One region of the Stenotrophomonas sp. PS02300 genome, then DNA from elsewhere that is predicted to be linked to it. Evidence: predicted binding sites of a transcription regulator. Region 1 holds the regulator's gene; the other holds the start of a gene.
The links. The regulator FliA, encoded in region 1, starts transcription of late flagellar genes. The targets are predictions, from matches to a motif close to TAAAGTTTNNCNNNCNNNGGCCGATAA.
Positions count from the first base shown of each region.

Region 1 (11,108 bases):
GTGTCCACCCTGGCCGGCCGCATCATCCAGGCCGTGGGTACCGGAAACCTGGTGCCCGGGCATGAACTGCAGGTCACCGCCAGCATCGGCATCGCCATCTGCCCCGACCACGCCACCACCGAACGCCAGTTGATGGGCTATGCGGACGCGGCGATGTACCAGGCCAAGGAGGCTGGACGCAACGCGTTCGTGGTGTTCGCCGAGTGGATGAGCGACAGCGCCGAACAGCAGTTCCGGCTGCTGGCCGACCTGCGCCGCGCGATCCAGGCCAACCAGCTGTTCCTGCACTACCAGCCGAAAGTGCGGGTGAGTACCCACCAGGTCTGCGGTGCCGAGGCGTTGATCCGCTGGAACCACCCCGAGCACGGCCTGATACCGCCGGATCGCTTCATCCGCCTGGCCGAGCGCAGCGGCGTGATCCACGAAATCGGGCGCTGGGTGCTCAACGAAGCCTGCCGCCAGCTGCGGCGCTGGCACGATGCCGGCCATGACGGCTGGTCGGTGTCGGTGAACCTGTCGCCGCTCCAGTTTGGCTCCCCGAACCTTCTGAACGAGATCAGCGACGCGCTGAAACTGCACCGGGTCGAGCCGCGGCGGCTGGTGCTGGAAATCACCGAAAGCGCGGTGATGCGCGATACCGAGACCAGCCTGCGACTGCTGCAGGCACTGGCGCGGCTGGGCGTGGGCATTTCCATCGACGACTTCGGCACCGGTTATTCCAGCCTGCTGTACCTCAAGCGCCTGCCGGCCACCGAGATCAAGATCGACCATGCCTTCGTACGCGACCTGGAAAACAGCTCCGAAGACGTGGTGATCGTCTCGGCCATCGTGGCGCTGGGGCATGCGCTGGACATGGACATCGTGGCCGAAGGCGTGGAAACCGCTGGCCAGCGTTCCTACCTGGAGCGGCTGGGCTGCGACTTCCTGCAGGGTTACCTGCTCGGCCGCCCGGTCGACGCCGAGCGCTTCCTGCAGCTGCACGACCTGCCGCGCCCACGGATGGTGGTCTCCCAGGACCACAAAGCTTCGCAGGGCGGGCATTTCCTGGATTAGCCGCACACGCAGCCACGCAGGGCGTGGCTCTACGGCTGTGGCTGTGGCCGTTGCCGTTGCCGTTGCCGTTGCCGTTGCCGTTGCCGGTAGGGTCGCATCCCAATCGACTGCACGTGCATTGCCCGCGTTCGATGGCGGCATGACCTTCGTCGGGGAACGCTCCTTCGCCTCCGGTCATGCGTTACGGAACGTTGAACCCGTCACTGCAGTCGTTTGGGAACCGACCCTACCCCGCGCCGATCCGTCCGGGGATCACGTGCACTTCCGCAACACTACTGCCCCTGCCACGATCAATCCGGCGGCGATCCATCGTTGTAGGGTGACCCGCTCGCGCAATACCAACGCGGAGATCAGCACGCCAAACAGGATCGAGGTCTCGCGCAGCGCCGAGACCATCGCCACCGGCGCCTGCGTCATCGCCCAGAGCACCACCCCGTACGATGTCAGCGTACCAATACCACCCACGAGACCGTAGCCCCAGTTCGCCCGTGCATAGGCGATAAGTTGCGGCGCGCGGGTGGAGAGTGCCCAGATCGGCAGTGGCAACCCCGACAACAGGAACAACCACAAGGTGTAGCCCAGCGCCGAACCGGACTGCCGCGCCCCAAAGGCGTCCACCAGCGTATAAGTGGCAATTACCCCGGCGTTGAGCAGGGGCAGCCACATCTGCCGCCGTACGATCCCGTGCGACATGCACAGAATACCGAAGCAGATCAGCCCGATTCCGGCCCATGCCAATCCCGGAAGCCGTTCGCCAAGCACCACCCCACCTACCAGCGCCACCAGGATCGGCGCGCAACCACGCATCAACGGGTAGGCCGCGCTCATGTCGGTCACCCGGTAGGTGCGCGCCACCAGCAGGTAGTAACCCGCCTGCAGCACGGTCGACCCGGCCAGCCACGGCCAGCTGCGCGGATCCGGCGCGGTCACGAAAGGCAGACAGGCCACCGCGATCAACGCCGCAGAGCCGGTCACCAGGATCGTGGTGAACAACGTATCGCTGCCGCGCTTGACGATGGCATTCCAGCTCGCGTGCAGGAGACCTGCGAACAGCACGATAACGAAAAGGACGGGCGGCATCGGAGAAGTGGGAAACCGGGCCCGGTAGGGTCGCATCCCAATCGACCGCCCGTACATCCCCAACGTCCGGTCAGGGCAGGACCTTCAACGAAGAAGGCCGTTGCCGTTCAGTGGCCATTCGTCACCGGTGGACTCCCTCACCCCAGTGGATTCCTGACTTCCCAGTCAAAGCCGTCGCCGCGCAGACTGGCCAGGATCACGCGCCGCACATCGTCATGGATCACACCTGCCTGCATCAGGTTGTCTTCTTCGGCCCGCTGGCCGGATCGTCCGAACATCTGGTGGTTCGGATCCAGGCACTTCTGATGCAGCTCATAGGTATCGATGGGGGAGGTTCGTCCAACGAAGCGCTCAAGGTTGACGACCACGCTCACTACCGTGGCTTTCGCACAGGGGCCATCAGGCAAGGTCACGACATCGCTCGGCGGCTCGCTCGCCGGCGCGCTGCCGGGGCCGTTATGCACGCTCTGGAGGTCGGCCGATGGTGCCGGCGCGGCACTCTGCCGGGCCGGGGAACCTCCCGCCAGTGTGAGCAGTGCGGAATTTGCGGAGGTCAAAGAGGACGGCTGCATGACGGGTACCGGAATGAGGTGCGCCATGGTGGAGGCAGCCGTTCCGCTGCGCTTCCACAAACCGCGCATGGCATCGCCGGAAACGGAACGGTTCTTGCACCACCCCGGGTAATCCCCGTGGTGCCCTGCTCCCGATGTCCGACGAAGAACAAGCCGGCGAAAAAACCGAACAACCTACCGAAAAACGCCTGCGCGACGCCCGTGAACAGGGCAACATCCCGCGTTCGCGCGAGCTGGCCACCGCCGCCGTGTTCGGCGCCTCGGTGCTGGCGCTGATGGCGTTTTCCGGCGGCATGGCCAGCAGCGCCAAGGACTGGATGAAGCTGGCCCTGACCCCGGAACCGGGCCTGCGCTTCGAGCCGCTGGGGTTGTTCAACCATTTCGGGCACCTGTTCCTGCAGCTGATGCTGGCCTTGTGGCCGCTGCTGCTGGTCTGCCTGCTGGCCAGCTTCCTGGCCCCGGTGGCCATGGGCGGGCTGCGCTGGTCGAACAAATCGCTGATGCCGCAGTTCAGCCGGCTCAGCCCGATGGCCGGCATGAAACGCCTGTACGGCGCCGAGGCCATCGGCGAATTCACCAAATCCCTGCTGCGCATCGTGTTCGTCGGCACCGCCGCCGGGCTGGTGGTCTGGCACGGCATCCGCGGGCTGCGCGACCTGGTCCACCAGCCGCTGGAAGCGGCCATGGTCCACGGCCTGGGCTTCACCCTGAAGCTGATGCTGGCCACCGGCGGGGCCATGATGCTGCTGGCCGCCATCGATGCGCCGTACCAGCGCTGGAACTGGATGCGCAAGCTGAAGATGACCCGCGAGGAGCTGCGCCGGGAAATGAAGGAAAGCGAGGGCAGCCCGGAAGTGAAGGGCCGCATCCGCCAGCTGCAGCAGCAGATGTCCAACCGCCGGATGATGGAAGCGGTGCCCACCGCCGACGTGGTGGTGGTCAACCCCACCCACTACGCCGTGGCCCTCAAATACGACGGCGGCAAGATGGGCGCCCCCACCGTGGTGGCCCTGGGCGTGGACGAAACCGCCCTGCGCATCCGCCAGGTGGCCGACGGCAACAAGGTCGCCATCGTCTCGGCCCCGCCTTTGGCACGCGCCTTGTATCGGGAAGGTCAACTTGGAAAGGAAATTCCCGTGAGACTGTATTCGGCCGTTGCCCAGGTGCTGTCCTACGTCTACCAGCTGCGTACCTGGCGGGGTGGACCGATGCCGGCCGCGCCCAGCATCGACGTGGATGAGTTCGGCAAGGGAGGCCGCCCATGAGCGCCCAGCCCGCCGGCATGAACACCCGCCGCGCCCTGGACATGATCCGCCAGGGCCTGGGCGCCCCGCTGATCGTGCTGGCCCTGCTGGCCATGGTGGTGGTGCCGCTGGCCGCCCCGGTGCTGGATGCGCTGTTCACCTTCAACATCGCCATCTCGCTGATGGTGCTGCTGGCGGTGGTGTACGTGAAGCGCCCGCTGGATTTCACCATCTTCCCGATCGTGCTGCTGATCACCACCATGCTGCGACTGGCGCTGAACGTGGCCTCCACCCGCGTGATCCTGCTCAACGGCCAGAACGGCCATGAGGCGGCCGGCAAGGTGATCGCCGCGTTCGGCGAATTCGTGATCGGCGGCAACTACGCCGTGGGCATCGTGGTCTTCGCGATCCTGACCATCATCAACTTCGTGGTCATCACCAAGGGTGCCGGCCGCGTGTCCGAAGTGACCGCGCGCTTCATCCTGGACGCCATGCCCGGCAAGCAGATGGCGATCGACGCCGACCTCAACGCCGGTTTGCTGACGCGTGAGGAAGCCAAGCTGCGCCGTGAAGAAGTCCGCGAGGAAGCCGACTTCTACGGCGCCATGGACGGTGCCAGCAAGTTCATCCGCGGCGATGCCATCGCCGGCATCCTCATCCTGTTCATCAACATGATCGGCGGCCTGGCGGTCGGCGTGCTCCAACACGGCATGCCGTTCGGCGAAGCGGCCGCCACCTACACCCTGCTGTCGATCGGTGACGGCCTGGTGGCGCAGCTGCCGGCGCTGCTGGTGTCCTCGGCAGTGGCCATGCTGGTCACCCGCGCCTCGCGCTCGCAGGACATGGCCCAGGCCATGATGGGCCAGGTGTTCGGCCAGCACCGCGCACTGACCATCGCCGCGGCGATCCTGGGCCTGGTCGGCCTGGTCCCGGGCATGCCCAACGTCGCCTTCTTGACGCTGTCGGCGATCCTCGGCTTCATCGCCTGGACGCTGTGGAAGAAGAGCGTGGCCGCCGAACGCGCCGCCGCCGCACCGGCCGCCGGCCCGACCAATGCGCTGGGCCTGCCTGGCGCCAGCAACCCCTCGCCCACCGCCGAACTGACCTGGGACGAACTGCGCCCGGTCGATCCGCTCGGCTTGGAAGTGGGCTACCGGCTGATTCCGCTGGTGGACAAGAACCAGGGCGGCGAACTGATGGCGCGCATCAAGGGCGTGCGCCGCAAGCTCACCCACGACATCGGCTTCCTGATCCCGTCGGTGCACATCCGCGACAACCTGGAACTGGGTGCCAGCGCCTACCGGCTGCTGATCCACGGCGTGCCGGTGGCCACCGCCGAGATCCATCCCGACCGCGAGCTGGCACTGGACCCGGGCAGTGCGCTCGGCGCGCTGGAAGGCATCGCCGGCAAGGACCCCGCGTTCGGGCTGGATGCCACCTGGATCCAGCCGCACCAGCGGGCGCACGCCGAATCGATGGGCTACACCGTGGTCGACCCGGCCACCGTGGTCGCCACCCACCTCTCGCACCTGATCCGCGAACACGCCCCGGAACTGCTGGGCCACGAAGAAGTGCAGCAGCTGCTGGCCAACCTGGCCAAGAGCGCGCCCAAGCTGGTTGAAGACCTCACCCCCAAGGCGCTGCCGCTGTCGGTGGTGGTGCGGGTGCTGCAGAACCTGTTGATCGAACGCATCCCGGTGCGCCAGCTGCGCAAGATCGCCGAATCGCTGGTCGAGAACGCGCCGATGAGCCAGGACCCCGGCGTACTGACCGCCGCCGTGCGCAACGCGCTGGGCCGTTTCATCGTCCAGGAGATCGCCGGCATGTCCGCCGAGCTGCCGGTGTTCACCCTCAACCCGCAACTGGAACGCGTCTTGCAGGAGTCCACCCAAGGGAACGGCGCCGCGCTGGAACCCGGACTCGCTGAGCGACTGCACCAGAGCCTGGCCGAATGTGTCAGCAAGCAGGAAGCGAAGAACGAGCCCGCGGTGGTGTTGGTACCCGGTCCGGTACGTGCCGCGCTGGCACGGCTGGTACGCCACAGCGTTCCGTCGCTGTCCGTGCTGGCCTACAGCGAGGTACCCGAGGACAAGCGGTTGAAGCTGGTCGGCACGATCAGCTGAGCCGGAACTCCGACAGCAACGCGTCAGAAAACAGACACCCCCATTTCGCAATCACCGCAGCAGGACAAGAAGGGAACCCCGGACCGTGCAGACCACCGACAACCAGCGCTTCCCTTCCACCCCCCAGCCGCCCCAGTCCCGGTACCACAGCATGAAAATCAAACGCTTCGTCGCTCCCGATATGCGCTCTGCCATGAACCTGGTGCGCAAGGAACACGGTCCGGATGCCGTGATCCTGTCCAATCGCCGGATCGAGGAAGGCGTGGAAATCGTGGCCGCGGCGAACTATGACGAAGGCGCGGTGCAGCGCGCACTGGAAGCGGCGCGCAAGGACGTGGCCCCGCCGCCGCCGGCCCCGCGCCCGCGCAATGCCGCCGATGCGGTGATCGCCGCCGTGACCCGCCGCAAGGCACCGGCCACCGCGCCGGAACCGGTCGCCGCCACCACCTCGGCCGTGGCCGCCCTGGCCCGCGCCGCCGTGGGCGCCACCGGCCGCACCCTGGACAGCGCCAACGAAATCGTGCCGCCGCCGGGCAGCAGCGGCTTCGCCGCCACCCTGGCCCGCGCCAACGTGCAGCCGGCCCACCAGCTGCCGGAACAGATCTTCGCCCCGTTCAATGTCGAACAGGCTGCCGCCGCCGAACGCGCCGTGGCTGCGCCGGTCGCCGACGCCGCACCGGTCGTTGTGGAAGCACCGGTCCGCGCCGCTGCGCCGGCCCCGGCCAACCGCGCCCGCTTCATCATCGACCCGCCGCTGGACGAAGCACCGCTGTTTGAGATGCACGCCCCGGCCGGCCGCACCAGCGTGCCGCCGCAGCTGCCGCAGATGCCGGCGCAGCAGATGCAGCGCGCTCCGCTCGAAACCCCGGCCGCCCCGCTGTGGGAAACCGTGCCGGTGGTCCCGGCCGCCGCCAGCCCGGCCATCCAGATCGACGATTCGGCGGTGTTTGCTGCACCCGCCCCGGTGGCTGTGGACGACTTCGCCGCGCCGGTTGCTGCGATGACGGTTGCTGCCCCGGTCGAGCCGACGCTGCAGGCCGCCAACGAACCGACGGTGCCCGCCGAGGTCATCACCGTCCCGCTGCCTGCCGTCGCCGCCCCGGTGACCCTGGTCCGCGACGATGAGGAACTGCGCCAGCTGCGCCATGAAGTGGCCGGCATGCGCACCGTCATCGAGCGCGAAATGAACCGCTTCACCGACGAGCGCCTGCGCGGCTCGGCGGTGCGTGCCGCCGCGCTGGACCTGATGGACGAATACGGCTTCGACGCCGGCATCTGCCGCGACGTGGCCCTGCAGATCCCGCTGGACACCGAAGCCCACCGCGGCCGCGGCCTGATGCTGGGCCTGCTGTCCAAGAAGCTGCCGATCGCCCCGGTCGACCCGCTCGAGGCCGGCGGCGTGATCGCCCTGGTCGGCCCCACCGGTGCCGGCAAGACCACCACCATCGCCAAGCTCGCGTCGCGCTTCGCCGAAGCCCACGCCGCCCGCGACGTGGCCCTGGTCACCACCGATACCGCCCGCATCGGCGCCCGCGAGCAGCTGTACGGCTTCGGCCGCCAGCTTGGCATCGCCGTGCATGAAGCCAACAGCGGCAGCGACCTGGCCCAGCTGCTGGAGCGCCTGAAGGACTACAAGCTGGTGCTGATCGACACCGCCGGCCTGGGCCCGCGTGACCGCGCCCTGGCCGCCCAGCTGCAGTGGCTGCGTGCCGCTCCACAGATCCGCACCCTGCTGGTGCTGCCGGCCAACACCAGCTTCGGCGACATGGACGAGGTGGTCCGCCGCTTCAGCGGCGCCAACCCGCAGGGCGTGGTGCTGAGCAAGCTGGACGAGACCGGCCGCTTCGGTACCGCCCTGTCGGTGGCCGTCGACCACCGCCTGCCGATCACCTGGGTCACCGATGGCCAGGACGTTCCCGAAGACCTGCACCGGGCCAGTGCAGCCAATCTTGTACTTCGCCTTGAAGATTTGCGCCGCGCGGCCGATATGCCCTGCAACCCGGAGTTGAACCATGCCGTCGCGTGAGTATGAAAACCTGACCAGGACCTTCCCGTTGTCGGCCACCCGCAGCCAGCCGCTGGGCCCGGTCCGCACCATCGCCGTCACCGGCGGCAAGGGCGGCGTGGGCAAGACCAACGTGTCGGCCAACCTGGCCGTGGCGCTGGCCGACATGGGCAAGCGCACGCTGCTGCTGGATGCCGACCTGGGCCTGGCCAACATCGATGTGATCCTGGGCCTGCAGCCCAAGCTGACCCTGGCCGACCTGGTCGCCGGGCGCTGCACGCTGGATGAAGTGATCCTGGAAGGCCCCGGCGGCGTGCTGGTGGTGCCGGCCGCGTCCGGCCGCCGCCACATGGCCGAACTGCAGCCGGCCGAACACGTGGGCCTGGTCAACGTGTTCTCCGAACTGGAACGCGACCTCGACTTCATGGTGGTCGACACCGCTGCCGGCATCACCGACGGCGTGCTCACCTTCTGCCAGGCCGCCCAGGACACCGTGGTGGTGGTCTGCGACGAGCCGGCCTCGATCACCGACGCCTATGCCCTGATCAAGGTGCTCTCGCGCGAACGTGGCGTGGACCGCATCCAGGTGGTGGCCAACATGGTGCGCGACCCCAACGAAGGCCGCGTGCTGTATGAAAAGCTCAGCCGGGTCTGCGACAAGTTCCTGGCCGATGTCTCGCTGAACTACCTGGGCTGCGTGCCGCAGGACGACTGGCTGCGCCTGTCGGTGCAGCGCCAGCAGCCGGTGGTGAAGGCCTACCCGTCCAGCCCGTCGGCGCAGGCGATCGCCGAGATCGCCCGCCGCACCGCGCGCTGGCAGGCCCCGACCGAGCCGCGCGGCGGCGTTGAATTCTTCCTGGAACGCATCCTCAAGCAACGCGGGGTGACCGCATGAAAGGCGCCGCACAATACAAAGAGGTGCAGCGCGCCGCAGCCAACGAGTGCATTGCCCAGCACTCGGACCTGGTCCGGCGCATCGCCCACCACCTGGCCGCACGCCTGCCGGCCAGCGTAGAAGTCGACGACCTGATCCAGGCCGGCATGATGGGCCTGATCGAGGCCTCGCGCAGCTACGACGCCGACCAGGGCGCCTCGTTCGAAACCTATGCCTCGATCCGCATCCGCGGCTCGATGATCGACGAGATCCGCCGGGGCGACTGGGTGCCGCGTTCGGTGCACCGCCGTGCCCGTGACGCCGCCTCTACCATCCGCCGCCTGGAGCAGAGCACCGGCCGCGCCGCCAGCGCCACCGAAGTGGCCGCCGCGATGGACATGCCGCTGCCCGATTACCTGCGCCTGATGGAAGACGCCGCGCGTGGCCAGGTGCTGAGCCTGGAATCGCGGATCGAAGACCAGGGCGAGCTGGATACCGTCGCCCAGGGCGGCCCGACCCCGCAGCAGGTGCTGGAGCGCGGCGAGTTCGGCCGCGAACTGGGCAACGCGATCGGCCTGCTGCCCGAACGCGAACAGCTGGTGCTGTCGCTGTACTACGAGCAGGAACTGAACCTGAAAGAGATCGGCGCGGTGCTCGGCGTCAGCGAGTCGCGCGTCTGCCAGATCCATGGCCAGGCAGTGCTGCGCCTGCGTGGCCGACTGAAGATCTTCGAGGCGGCCGACGCCGGCCTCGAGAACACTTGATACCGAGGAAAGTGCTTTGAACAAGAACATGCGTATCCTGATCGTCGACGACTTCTCGACCATGCGTCGTATCGTCAAGAACCTGCTGGGCGATCTGGGCTTCACCAATACGGCCGAAGCCGAGGACGGGCATGCCGCGCTGGCCCTGCTGCAGAGCCAGCCGTTCGATTTCGTGGTCACCGACTGGAACATGCCGGTCATGACCGGTATCGACCTGCTCAAGGCGATCCGCGCCGACGCCAAGCTCAAGACCCTGCCGGTCCTGATGGTCACCGCAGAAGCCAAGCGCGAGCAGATCATCGAAGCCGCCCAGTCCGGCGTGAACGGCTACATCATCAAGCCGTTCACGGCTGCGACCCTGGAAGAGAAGCTCGGCAAGATCTTCGAGCGCCTGGCGGCGAGTGCCTGATGGAAACCCTTCGCGACAAATCGGCGCTGGTGCAGCGCCTGCAGGATGCCCTGGCCGCGCTGGAAAGCGGTGACGAAGCCGGTTGGCGCCGGGAAATCGACGCCCTGGCCGCGCTGCGCACCCAGCCGATGATGGCCGGGCTGAACCGGCTCGCCCGCGAGCTGGGCCAGGCGCTGGGCGAACTGCCCACCGTGCCCAGCGAAGCCGGCGAGCTGGACGATGCCTGCGCGCGCCTGGACCACGTGGTGGCGATGACCGAACAGGCCACCCACCGCACCCTGGACCTGGCCGAGGAATGCCGCGCGCTCACCGAGCAGCTGCGCGCCAACGGGCTGAGCCCGGACCAGGACCAGCAGCTGGACCGCATCCGCCACAACCTCACCGAGATCGCGCTCACCCAGAGCTACCAGGATCTCACCGGGCAGATCATCCGCCGCGTGGTGGGCATCGTGCGCCGCGTGCACGAAGGCTTCGGCGCGCTCGGCCTGCCGCCGCCGGACGACAGCGCCCACAAGCGCGACAACGGCCTGGCCGGTCCCGCCGTGAGCGGCCTGGACCGCCATCAGGTGTCGCAGGTGGACGCCGACGACCTGCTTTCCGATTTGGGGCTTTGAAACCATGAGTGCTGTTCCGGACGACATTGCTGCAGACTTCATCCTCGAGGCCCAGGAGATCCTGGATCGCCTCGGCGAACAGCTGGTGTCGCTGGAGCAGTCGCCCCAGGACAGCGACCAGCTCAACGCGGTGTTCCGCGGGTTCCACACGCTCAAGGGCGGTGCCGGCTTCCTCGGCATCCAGGCCATGGTCGAGCTGTGCCACGCCGCCGAAGAAACCCTTGGCATGGCCCGTTCGGGCCAGGCCGTGCTGCAGGCCCACCACTTCGACGCCGGCCAGCAATCGCTGGATTACCTGCAGTCCATGCTGGATTCGGTGGCTGCCGGTACCGAGCCGGGCTATGCCCCGCCGGAGCTGATCGCGCAGTTC
Region 1 is NZ_JASCOP010000075.1:3,218-14,325, reverse strand. It holds gene QMX79_RS13690 (bifunctional diguanylate cyclase/phosphodiesterase) at 1-1,053, shown strand, start outside; gene QMX79_RS13685 (DMT family transporter) at 1,306-2,133, opposite strand; gene QMX79_RS13680 (hypothetical protein) at 2,271-2,774, opposite strand; gene flhB (flagellar biosynthesis protein FlhB) at 2,840-3,970, shown strand; gene flhA (flagellar biosynthesis protein FlhA) at 3,988-6,072, shown strand; gene QMX79_RS13665 (AAA family ATPase) at 6,224-8,098, shown strand; gene QMX79_RS13660 (MinD/ParA family protein) at 8,085-8,972, shown strand; gene QMX79_RS13655 (RNA polymerase sigma factor FliA) at 8,969-9,715, shown strand; gene cheY (chemotaxis response regulator CheY) at 9,732-10,124, shown strand; gene QMX79_RS13645 (protein phosphatase CheZ) at 10,124-10,738, shown strand; gene QMX79_RS13640 (chemotaxis protein CheA) at 10,743-11,108, shown strand, end outside.

Region 2 (11,108 bases), on a different contig from region 1:
CCGCACGCTCGACCAGCGCCGCGTCCAGGTCGGTGACGAACAGCTTGGCACCGCGATCGCGCAGCAGCTTGACCAGTTCCATGCCGATATGGCCCAGGCCCTGCACCGCGATGCTGACCTTGCCCACTTCCTCGTGGCCCAGCTTGTGCTGCATGGCCGCCATCAGCGCCTGCAGCGCGCCGTAGGCGGTGAACGGGGCCGGGTCGCCCGAGCCACCGTGGACCTGGTGCACGCCGGTGACGTACTCGCTTTCCAGGTAGATGTTTTCCATGTCATTGACGTCGGTACCGACGTCCTCGGCGGTGATGTAGCGCCCGCCGAGCGAATCCACGTAGCGACCGAACGCACGGAACAGCACCTCGGTCTTGTCCCTGCGCGGGTCGCCGATGATCACCGCCTTGCCCCCCCCGACATTCAAGCCCGCCAGCGCGTTCTTGTAGGTCATCGTGCGGCTGAGCCGCAGCGCGTCAGCCAGTGCGTCGTCCGTGCTGGCGTAGGGCCGCATGCGCACGCCGCCCAGCGCCGGGCCCAGCGTGGTGTTGTGGATGGCGATGATGGCCCTCAGACCGGCATCGCGGCTGTGGCAGAACACCACCTGTTCATGACCGGACGTTTCGAGGGTTTCAAATAACATGGTGACTCCGATGGTGCGAACGGCGGCAAACGCCGGCGAACGTACCAGCAAAAGGTGGGGTGTAAAACAAAAAAAGCGACGTCGTCGGTTGGGCAGGACGGGTCGCGCGGCGCCATTCTAGTGCATTCCGTCGGACGGTGTTGTCAGCGCCGGATGACCATCGCGCGCTAAAGTTGCCCCGTTCCGGGCCGATGCCGTGGCAACGGTGCGCAGTACCGGCAAGCCAGGACGGAACACGTGGGTGCAGTGGCGATAATTCGGGTGCGGTGCCGCACCGGCAGGGGCGCGGCCCGATGATGGCGATCCTGGCGGGGGCGGCCGGCGTGCTGGTCGTGGCATTCCTGGGCTGGGGGCTGTACCGCCGCCCGGCAGGGGTGGGGGCGGTTCCGGTGCCGGAGGGCACCCGCAGCCGGAGCCGCGCGCAGCCGCAGCCGCCTGCTTTGACGGAGTCCTCCGGCACCGAGGCCGGCGAGGTGCTGCAGGCCGGCCTGCATGCACTGGCGCTGCTGCCGGGCATTGGCAGCGCGCAGGCCACCGGCGCGCAGGACGCAACCCTGCTGGCGGCGGTGGCGGCCGCGCTGGAGGCGCAGGACTGGTCGGCCCGGCACCTCCCGCGCCGGCCGCAGCTGCTGCCGCAGCTGATCCAGACCGTGAACGACAGCGACGCCTCGGCGCGCAGCATGGCCTCGATCATCGGCCAGGATGCGGTGCTGACCGGCAACCTGCTGCGCATCGCCAACAGCCCGGTCTACCGGCTGCAGGCCAAGCCGGTGGACAGCCTGCAGCGTGCGGTCACGCTGGTGGGTACCGAGGGCATCCGCCAGATCATCAGCGCGGTGCTGGTGCAACCGGTCATGCAACTGCACAGCGACGCCTTCCCGCAGTTCGGCACCGTGGTCTGGGAGCACGCGCTGCTGGCTTCACGGGCTGCGGCCGATCACGCCCGCCTGGTCACCCATGAGGACGGCTTCGCCGCGCAGTGGATGGGGCTCACCCAGGGCCTGGGCGCGGCCCTGGTGATGCGGCACCTGCTGGATGTTGCCCGTGAGCAGGGCGTGCCGCCGTCACCGCAGCTGGCCAGCACCCTGCTGGATGCCTGGACCCTGCCGGTCGCCAGCCGCATCGCGGCGGCCTGGGAGCTGCCGCCCTCGGTGCACCAGGCGCTGCTGCGCGACGCCGATGCGACGGGCGGCGGGCTGGCCGCCAGCCTTCGCTTCGCGCGCGCCGGCGCGTCGGCCAGCCTGCTGTGCCGGCATGGCCGGATCAGCCAGGCCCAGGCGCTTGCGCTGCTGGAGCAGCTGCAGGGAACCCCGGCGCATGCATTGCAGTGGATCTGGCGCCGCCTGCACGGCCGCGCGGTCGAAACCCTGGATGCGGACGAATCAGCCGAAGCGTAGAGCCACGCCCTGCGTGGCTGCTCCTAAAGCTGGGATTCGAGGGGCAACCAGCTGATCACACGCGCGCTCGCACGCTGCCAGAACGACGTATCGGGCTCTTTGTCCAGCAGCGCAGGAGGCTGTTCGGCCCGATCCAGCCAGCGCACCTGGTCATCGGCATCCAGCGTCACCCAATAGCTCTGCTTCGGGTCGGCCAGGCGCAGATATTCCGCGCGCAGTTGCGCGGCCAATTCCCGGTCATCAAACAGCACGCCCATTTCCGTATTGAGGTAGGCAGAACGCGGATCCAGGTTGAACGAGCCCACGAAACCACGCTGGTCGTCGATCATGAACGCCTTGGTGTGCAGGCTGGCGCCGCTGCTGCCGAACAGGCCGCCGCTGCCGCCGCCCGCGCCACGCGAGCGCAGTTCGTACAGGTGCACGCCATCGCGCAGCAGCGGTGCGCGATAGTGCATGTAGCCGCTGTGCACGGCCGCGACGTCATTGGCGGCCAGTGAGTTGGTCACCACGCCCACGTAGGCGCCACGTTTCACCATCGCGGCCATCCCGCGCGTACCTTCCTCGCCCGGCACGAAGTAGGGCGAGATCAGCAGCGCTTTATGGCGGGTGGCTTCAAGTTCGCGCACCAGCCGGGTGACCAGCCAGTTGGCGGGGTCGTCGCGGCGGTGCTTCATCGCCGGATCGGACACGATTTCCACGCCCGGTGACCAGTGCAGCTCGACCGCATCGGTGTAGAACGAACGCGCTGCCGGCGAACGCTCGACGCGCTCAAGATAGGGTCTGGCGGCCGCCAGCTTCGCCTCATGCGCCGACTCAAGCATCAGCAGGCGCAGCTGGGCCGGGGTGTGGAAGGCGAGGGCGGCCACGGGTACCGCCGCATCACTGTTCCAGTACGCGTCGAAGATCGTGTTGGCCTGCTGCACCGCCTTGCCGGCCACGATCAGGTCCAGGTCGCGGAAGTTCACATCGCTGCGCGCGCTGAAGTATTCCTCGCCGATGTTGCGGCCGCCGACGATGGCGACCCTGCCATCGGCGATCCACTGCTTGTTGTGCATGCGGTGGTTGACGCTGAAGAAGCGCTGCACCATTTCCACCAGCCGCCACAGGCCATCACGGTTGCGGAACGGGTTGTACAGGCGGATTTCGATGTTGGGGTGCTCATCGAGCGCCATCATCAACGCATCCTTGTCCTGCGCGTTCATGTCATCCAGCAGCAGGCGCACGCGCACGCCACGTTCGGCGGCCTGGTACAGCTCCTGCGCCATCAGGTGGCCGATCAGGTCGTCCTTCCAGATGTAGTACTGCAGGTCCAGGCTGCGTGCGGCATGGCGGGTGATCACCGCGCGCGCGGCATACGCATCCAGCCCTTCGGACAGGAAGGCCACGCCGGACTGATCCGGGTGATCGGCCTGCAGGCGCACCAGCTCGCGATCGATCGCACTCTGCGCCGGCTGCAGCGGCAGCACGCTGCTGTGCGGTCCCTTCGCCTTGGGCGTGAGGTGATCGCCCAGCAGCAGGCCGCTGAGTACCAGCAGTGTCACGATCGCCAGCAGGATGCCTGCGCCACGCAGCAGGCGGCGCCACAACGGCTTCTTCTCGCTCATGGCCTGATCCTAAGCGGGCCGCGCGTGCACCGGAAGTGCAGGGCGCGTGCGTGGATCAGAAGCGTTCGTCCGGCGCCAGGTAACGCCACTGGCCCGGGGCCAGCTTGCCCATCGCCACCCGGCCGATGCGCAGGCGACGCACGCTGATGACGTCCAGCCCGACCTGCCGGCACATGTCGCGCAGCTGGCCGGGTGCCACCGGCTTGATCGCGAAGCGCAGCCGGGTTTCGTTCTGCCAGCTGACCTTGCACGGCGGCAACGGCCAGTTGCGGAAGCTCAGGCCGTGCGCAAGCCGCTTCATGCCGTAGGGCACCAGTTCGCCGCTGACCTCGACCAGGTATTCCTGCTCCAGCGTCGCGCCACGGTCCTTCAGGTGCGACACCACGCGGCCGTCCTGGCTGACCACCACCAGGCCGCTGTCTTCGTCGGCCAGCGGCATCACCAGCTGCAGCGCGTGGAAGTGCCGCTGCAGCAGGGCCACGCCGGTGGCATCCAGTTCGCTGCGGGTCTCGGGCGTGACCAGCGCGCACAGTTCATCGGCGCGCATGCCGGCCGGCTTGTGCAGCAGCATGCTGACTGTCTCGGCGCGGGTCGCCTCGGCGTTTTCGCGCAGCACCACCACCTCATCGGTGACCATGGCCTGCGGTTGTTCGATCACCACGCCGTTGACGGTGACCCAGCCCCCCTCGATGAAGCGCTGGGCGTCGCCCCGGGAGCAGCCGATCAGGCTGGTCAGGCGTTTGTCGAGTCGGATCGGATCGGTCATCAGGCAGGCAGCACAAAGCGGGACGCGGGCGGGGAGTGTACTGGCTCGGGGCCGGGCCTGCGCGTGACAGGGCTGCGGCCCCGCGCCGCTGCTGGCATGATCCGATGATGAACTGGCGTGCGTCCCCTGCCGTGAAAGTCGGCCTTTCCATTGCCGTGGCCACGGGCCTGTATGGCATTTCCTTTGGCGCGCTGGCGGTGGCGGCTGGGCTGAACCCGTGGCAGGCGCAGGCGCTGAGCCTGTTGATGTTCACCGGCGGCTCGCAGTTTGCGTTCATCGGCGTCATCGCCGGCGGCGGCGCCGGTTCGGCGGCATTCACCGCTGCCACGCTGCTGGGCGTGCGCAACGCCGTGTACGGCATGCAGATGAACCGGATGCTGGGCCTGCGCGGCTGGCGGCGCGGGGTGGGCGCGCAGATCACCATCGATGAATCGGCGGCCACCGCCTCCAGCCAGATCGTGCCGCTGGAACAGCGACGCGGCTTCTGGACCGCCGGTGTGGGCGTGTTCGTGCTCTGGAACCTGTTCACCGCCGTCGGCGCGATGGCCGGCGACGCGCTGGGCGATCCACGCCGGTGGGGCCTGGACGGTGCCGCGGTGGCAGCGTTCCTGGCGTTGCTGTGGCCACGGCTGCGCCAGCGTGATGCGGTGGCCATCGCGATCGTGGCCGCGCTGGTCACGGTGCTGGCGCTGCCGTGGGTGCCGCCCGGCATCCCGATCCTGTTGGCGGCGGCGGTGGCCGCGCTGTGGGGCGCGCTGGTACAACTTGAAGCGCGCGGCGCATGAGCGTGTGGGGGTGGTTGCTGCTGGGCTGCGTGGCGGCCTATGCGATCAAGCTGGCCGGGTGGCTGGTGCCGGCGCGCTGGCTGGAATCGTCGCGCATGACCCGGGTCGCCGGCACGCTCACGATCGGCCTGCTGGCCTCGTTGACCGCGATGAATGCCGTGGCCGCCGGTGCGGCGGTGGTGCTGGACGCGCGGCTGGGGGCGCTGGCCGTGGCGGCCGTGGCGCTGCTGCTGCGGCTGCCGTTCCTGGCGGTGGTGGTGCTGGGCGCGGCGGCGGCGGCCGCGCTGCGCTGGGCCGGGATCGGCTGAGCGTCAGCCGCTGGCGCGCTCCAGGTGGGTCAGGTACAGGCGCAGGTCGAACTCCAGCTGGTGGTAGTCCGCTTCCATGTGGGTGCACAGCTGGTAGAACGCCTTGTTGTGGTCCGATTCCTTCAGGTGCGCCAGTTCGTGCACCACGATCATCTTCAGGAACGGGGCCGGTGCCTCGCGGAATACGCTGGCGATGCGGATCTCGCGGCTGGCCTTGAGCCGGCTGCCCTGCACCCGCGACACGGTCGTATGCGTGCCCAGCGCGTGCTTGAGCACCTGCAGGCGGCTGTCGTAGATCACCTTGGACAGCGGCACCGACTGGCGCAGGTAGCGCTCCTTCAAGGCCTGGGTGTAGTCGTACAGCTGGCGGTCGTTGCGCACGGTGTGCAGCTCGGCATAGCGGCGCTCCAGCCAGGGGCCCAGGCGGTCGGCCGCGATCAGCTCGCGCACCTGCTGCTGCAGGGCGTCGGGGTAGCCGGCGAGGTACTTCAGGGCGGTCATGCGGCTATGATGACGCCTGGAATCCCGCACCAACAGATGCAAAGGCAATGGCGAAGGCAAATCCCCTGCAGGAACAGCTGCTCAAGGCCGGGCTGGTCAAGAAATCCCAGGTGTCCCAGGCTGCGCGTGAGCAGGTGAAGGCCCGCCACGGCAAGGCTCCGGTGGCGCCCACCGACAGCCAACGCGATGCCGAGCGGCTGCGGGCGGAAAAGGCCGAGCGCGACCGCGCGCTGGAAGCCGAACGCAAGGAAAAGAACCGCCTGCAGGAGCTGCAGGCGCAGGTGCGCCAGATCATCGAAAGCAACCGGGTCAAGCGCGAAGGTGAAAGCGAGTACCGCTTCAACGACGGCACCCTGATCCGCACCCTGCTGGTCAACGAGGTGCTGCGCCGCCAGCTGGCCGTGGGCAGCCTGGTGATCGCGCGCTTGGGCGAGGGCTTCGAGCTGGTGCCGCGTGCGGCCGCCGACAAGATCCGCGAGCGCGACCCGGCCGCGATCGTGCTCGACAACGGCAAGGATCGCGCTGCGTCCGCCGAGCCCAGCACCGGCAATGCCGAAGACGATGCGTACTACGCGCAGTTCCAGGTACCCGACGACCTGATCTGGTGATGACGGGCTGAACGGTTCACCGGAAACGGGGGATGTTCAGCCGGCCGTAAACCGACCTCGCCCGGCCGGATCTATGCTGGCGGTCCGGCAACGGTATGGGAGATGCGGCATGGCCACAGGGTGGGCAGGCGACGGCGCCGTCCAGGACCAGATCGACGCGACCGTGGATGACGCCATCCAGCGCGCCCGCGCGCAGCTGCGCCAGGGTCCCGGGCTGACCCATTGCGAGGAATGCGAAGCGCCCATCCCCGAAGCGCGTCGCCGCGCCGTGCCCGGGGTACGGCTGTGCGTGCGCTGCCAGGAAGCAGAAGACGCCGCGCAGCACGATGCGGGCACCTACAACCGGCGGGGCAGCAAGGACAGTCAGCTACGCTGACGCAGGATCAACCGTCGCCCTGGATGCCGCCCGGTGCCTGCGACGGATCGCGCCAGCGGCGCACGGTGCGCTGGAAGAACATGTTGTTCGGAATCTGCAGCACCGTGCCTTCGTGTCCGCCGCTGTTTTCCTGCAGCGTGGTGTAGATCAGGTTGACGTCGATGACGCGCCCTTTCAGCCCGGGCTTCTCGCCGTTCTCCAGCACCTCGATGTAGTCGTGCAGCCGGAACGGGCGGGTGGTGAAGATCAGCAGGGTGCAGAAGATGTTGGACAGCACGCTCCACGCGGCGAAGAACGCCACGGCGCCCACGGCGGCAAAACCGGTGAAGGCGGTCCACAGCACGCTGGCCTGCACGCCGATGATCTGCAGCACCACCAGCAGCACGGCGAAATAGACCACGAAGGTGAACACCCGGCGGGCGCCCATGATCATTTCTGGCGGCAGGGTGTAGTGCTCGCCGACGCGGCGCAGCAGGCGGCGAGCGATCAGGCGCAGCAGCCAGGCCACCAGCAGGGTCAGCAGGATCTGCAGGGCAGGGACCCCGTACTGCAGCCACTCATGGGTCCAGGCGGGCAGGTGTTCTTTCATGGAAACCAAGGATCGACGCGGGAGCGTCAGTTTACCCCGCGCGGTACAGCCGGGCCCTGCCCGGTTGCGCCAGCATACCGACCAACCGTGAGACGCACAGTGGCGCATGATCCTGGTACTGCACGCACAGGTCCGGTTGCGGCGGCAGTGCCACCCGCAGCGTCACCGGGCTTCCCGGCAGGGTGCACGCGCTGGCCAGCGACAGCAGAAGGGCAAGGCAACTGGGCGACATGGGAGCTCCTGGGACCACGCCCGGCGTGGTGACAGAAAATTGGATGCAACGGGTGCCGGAAAGGTTTAAACCTTTTCGAACGTCCCTGCATCCAAGGGATATGCTCGATACGACCATGCCCGCCCTGCACGCTGCCAACGACGCCGATTGCACCGACGAGTCCGCGTGGGTGCGGGCCGCGGTGGCCGGCGACACCGCCGCCTACGAGCGCATCTACCGCCGGCATGCGCCGCGCCTGTATGCGGTGTTGTGGCGGCTGTGCGGCGGGCACGCCGCGCGCGCCGAGGATGCGCTGCAGGAGGCGTTCCTGCAGGCGTGGCGCGCACTGCCCGGGTTCCGCTTCGACAGCAGCCTGGGCACGTGGCTGCACCGGCTGGGGGTGAATGCGGCACTGATGGAACTGCGCGCCAACGCCGCCCGCGACGCGGGCGACAGCGGCGAGGAAGGCTGGGACCTGCTGGCGGCGGTGCCGGCAGTGGACCGCTGCGCGGGCACCAGCCTGGACCTGGAGCGCGCGCTGGAGACCCTGCCGCCGCGCGCGCGCGCCGTGCTGGTGCTGCACGACATCGAGGGTTGGAAACACCAGGAGATTGCCGACCAGCTGCAGATGGCGGTGGGCAGTTCCAAGGCACAGCTGCACCGCGCGCGCGGCCTGTTGCGCGCGCGTCTGGGAGAACCGGCATGAACAACAACCACGACAACCACGACATCGATTCCGACTTGCAGGCGCGCCTGCGCGCGCTGCCCGCCGAACGATTGCCGCCGGCGGATGCCTGGCAGCGGATCGCCGCGCAGCTGCCGCCACGCGTGGCGGCGCTGCCGGCCGCTGTGCCGGCACCGCGCGCGCGCCGTTGGCCACTGCGCGTCGGGCTGGGCCTGGCCGCCGCGCTGGCCGTGCTGATGGTGGTGCCTACGTCCACCCCGCCCACGCCGCGCCCATCGCCCCTGCAGCGGCAGGCCGACGTGATCGCCGCCGAGTACCAGCAGGCCATGGCCACGCTGCCTGCGGCCCCGATCGGCGCGGACTGGCAGCCGGCGCTGCACGAACTTGATAGCAGTGCGGTGTACATCCGCGCAGCCATCGCCGAGAACCCGCGCTCGGGGTACCTGCTTACCCAGCTGCAGCGCACCTACGCGCTGCGTCTTGAACTTACCCAGCAGGCCGTCAACGCCGCTGGCCTGCCATCCTGAAGGAGAGTCCCATGCGAAACACCCTGCGTTTCACCGCAGCCCTGGCCCTGCTGCTGCCCCTGGCCGCGCAGGCCGCCACCCGCGTCGACGAGCGCCATCCGCTGGCCGCGGGCGGGCGCGTTGAAGTCAGCAACATCGCCGGCAAGGTCACCGTGCGCGGCTGGGATCGCAATGAAGTGGCATTGACCGGCAGCATGGCCGATGGCCTGCGCCTGCAGCAGGACAAGAGCACCAACCGGGTGCGCTGGGAGGTGATCTATCCGCGCAACGGCAACAACGGCGGCGCCACCCTGGAGCTGCGGGTGCCGCGCTCGGTGGAAGTGCAGCTGGGCACGGTCAGCGCCGACATCGACGTGGCCGAGGTGGACCTGCGCCGTTTGCAGGCCAATGCGGTCAGCGGCGATATCTCGGCGGCGGGTCGCACGGCCGAAGCCAACCTGAGCACCGTCAGCGGCGATATCCGCGCGCAGGTGCAGAGCCAGCGCATGGCGTTGCGCGCGGTCAGCGGTTCGATCCAGGCCGGTGGCGGCATGGGCGGTGAGGTCTCTGCGGAAACGGTATCGGGCAGCATCCGCCTGGACACGGCGCAGGTGCAGCGCCTGGCTGCCGAAGCAGTGTCGGGCAACCTCACCGTGGCAGCGTCCGGGCTGGCGCCGGGCGGCAAGGTGACCTTGCAGACGGTGAGTGGTTCGATCGCCCTGCGCCTGCCGGCCAAGGTCTCGGCGCAGCTGGCGGTGAAGACCTTCAGTGGCGACATCCAGTCCGATGCCGGCCAGGTGGAACGGCCGCGCTACGGCCCGGGTCGCAGCCTGGACACGCGCCTGGGCGGCGGTGACGGCGATATTTCGATCAATGCCCATTCGGGCAACGTGCGGGTTTCGCTGGGCGGCCGCTGAGTGCGGCCCCCGCACCGGCCTGGGGCCGGTGCGGACGGCAGCGGCGTCAGCCGGCCTTTTTCAGCGCCAGGGTGTTGCCCAGTACTTCGATCTTGCCGCCGCTCTTGCGGAACGCAGCCAGATCGGCAGCGATGCTGGCGCTGCTCAGTGCGGTGTTGGAACCCTGCTTGCGGTCAACGCGAACGGTGTTGCCTGCCTTGGGGGAGGTCTTTGGCGAACGGGCCATGGATGCTCCTGTCATGGGTGTAACGTGGAAAAAATCGTCGACGCATCGTGCTGTTGTCGACGGTAGTCCTGCCGCACGATGCGGCAGTCATCGCCGCCCATCGCAAACTGGCGGCAGATCGCGGGACGCTGCGAATAAATCGTGCAGCGCAGGTGATAGGGGTCGATCGCGGCACACCAACCTTCGTCGTTGCGCGCCATCACGGTGCGGCCCGCTTCGTCGGTATCCAGCAGGTAGCCGGGTACCGCGTCGTCAGGCATGACGGTCACCGACAGCCGGCAACACACTGCGTCGCAGCGGCGGCAGTCGATGGGGTCGGCCTCGGCGATTTCGCCCAATAGAATCTCTCTTTCAGCGAAAGACGATCCCAGCGCCACGGACAGGTCCGGACGGCGGCGGTATCGGCAAGGATGAGGGCCTCTTCGAGGCTGGGTACGACATGCGCATTGCGCATCGAAGCCGAAAGATGATAGCGCTTTCGGCGTAACGTTTTGTTAATACGAGGGTTCCACGGCTCGAAACCCTTGTGCTGCAATGGTTTCGGGGCGGTAGGATCAGCTCGCGGCGGCCCAGGCCAGGCCGTGCACCACGCCGAACGACGGGTTGCCGCGCACCAGCGTCGAGCCCGGGAAGGCGGCGGCCACCGCCGCCTGCAGGTAGCCCGCGCGTGACATGCCGCCGGTCAGGAAGATCGCCGCCGGGTCATGCCCGATATCGGCGCGGACCTGTTCCAGCAACCCGGTCAGTTCGCCCAGGTAGCTGCCCGCGGCCGTTTCCAGCCGCGACGGGTCGACGTCCACGGCCAGGTCGCGTTCGATGAAGTCCAGCGCACTGGCGTGGCGTGGTGCGCTGCTCAGGGCGATCTTGCAGCGTTCAACCTCGCGGTACAGGCGCGCGGTGTTGCCGGTGTCCTGCAGCGCCTGCAGGCGCTTGCCCCACGGCGCCTCGGCCTCGCGGTAGCTGTGCTGGCGGAAATCGCGCTGGCGGGTCATGTC
Region 2 is NZ_JASCOP010000018.1:35,409-46,516, reverse strand. It holds gene QMX79_RS05945 (Glu/Leu/Phe/Val dehydrogenase dimerization domain-containing protein) at 1-634, opposite strand, end outside; gene QMX79_RS05940 (HDOD domain-containing protein) at 928-2,031, shown strand; gene QMX79_RS05935 (phospholipase D family protein) at 2,055-3,635, opposite strand; gene QMX79_RS05930 (rRNA pseudouridine synthase) at 3,691-4,401, opposite strand; gene QMX79_RS05925 (AzlC family ABC transporter permease) at 4,509-5,186, shown strand; gene QMX79_RS05920 (AzlD domain-containing protein) at 5,183-5,494, shown strand; gene QMX79_RS05915 (M48 family metallopeptidase) at 5,498-5,995, opposite strand; gene QMX79_RS05910 (DUF2058 domain-containing protein) at 6,043-6,603, shown strand; gene QMX79_RS05905 (DksA/TraR family C4-type zinc finger protein) at 6,713-6,979, shown strand; gene QMX79_RS05900 (mechanosensitive ion channel family protein) at 6,987-7,568, opposite strand; gene QMX79_RS05895 (hypothetical protein) at 7,600-7,800, opposite strand; gene QMX79_RS05890 (sigma-70 family RNA polymerase sigma factor) at 7,901-8,485, shown strand; gene QMX79_RS05885 (hypothetical protein) at 8,482-8,991, shown strand; gene QMX79_RS05880 (DUF4097 family beta strand repeat-containing protein) at 9,003-9,887, shown strand; gene QMX79_RS05875 (hypothetical protein) at 9,934-10,113, opposite strand; gene QMX79_RS05870 (YkgJ family cysteine cluster protein) at 10,125-10,424, opposite strand; gene QMX79_RS05865 (Hsp70 family protein) at 10,668-11,108, opposite strand, start outside.
Region 2: QMX79_RS05940 (HDOD domain-containing protein) is a predicted target of FliA. The motif match lies at 803-829, and genes of this name have one in related genera.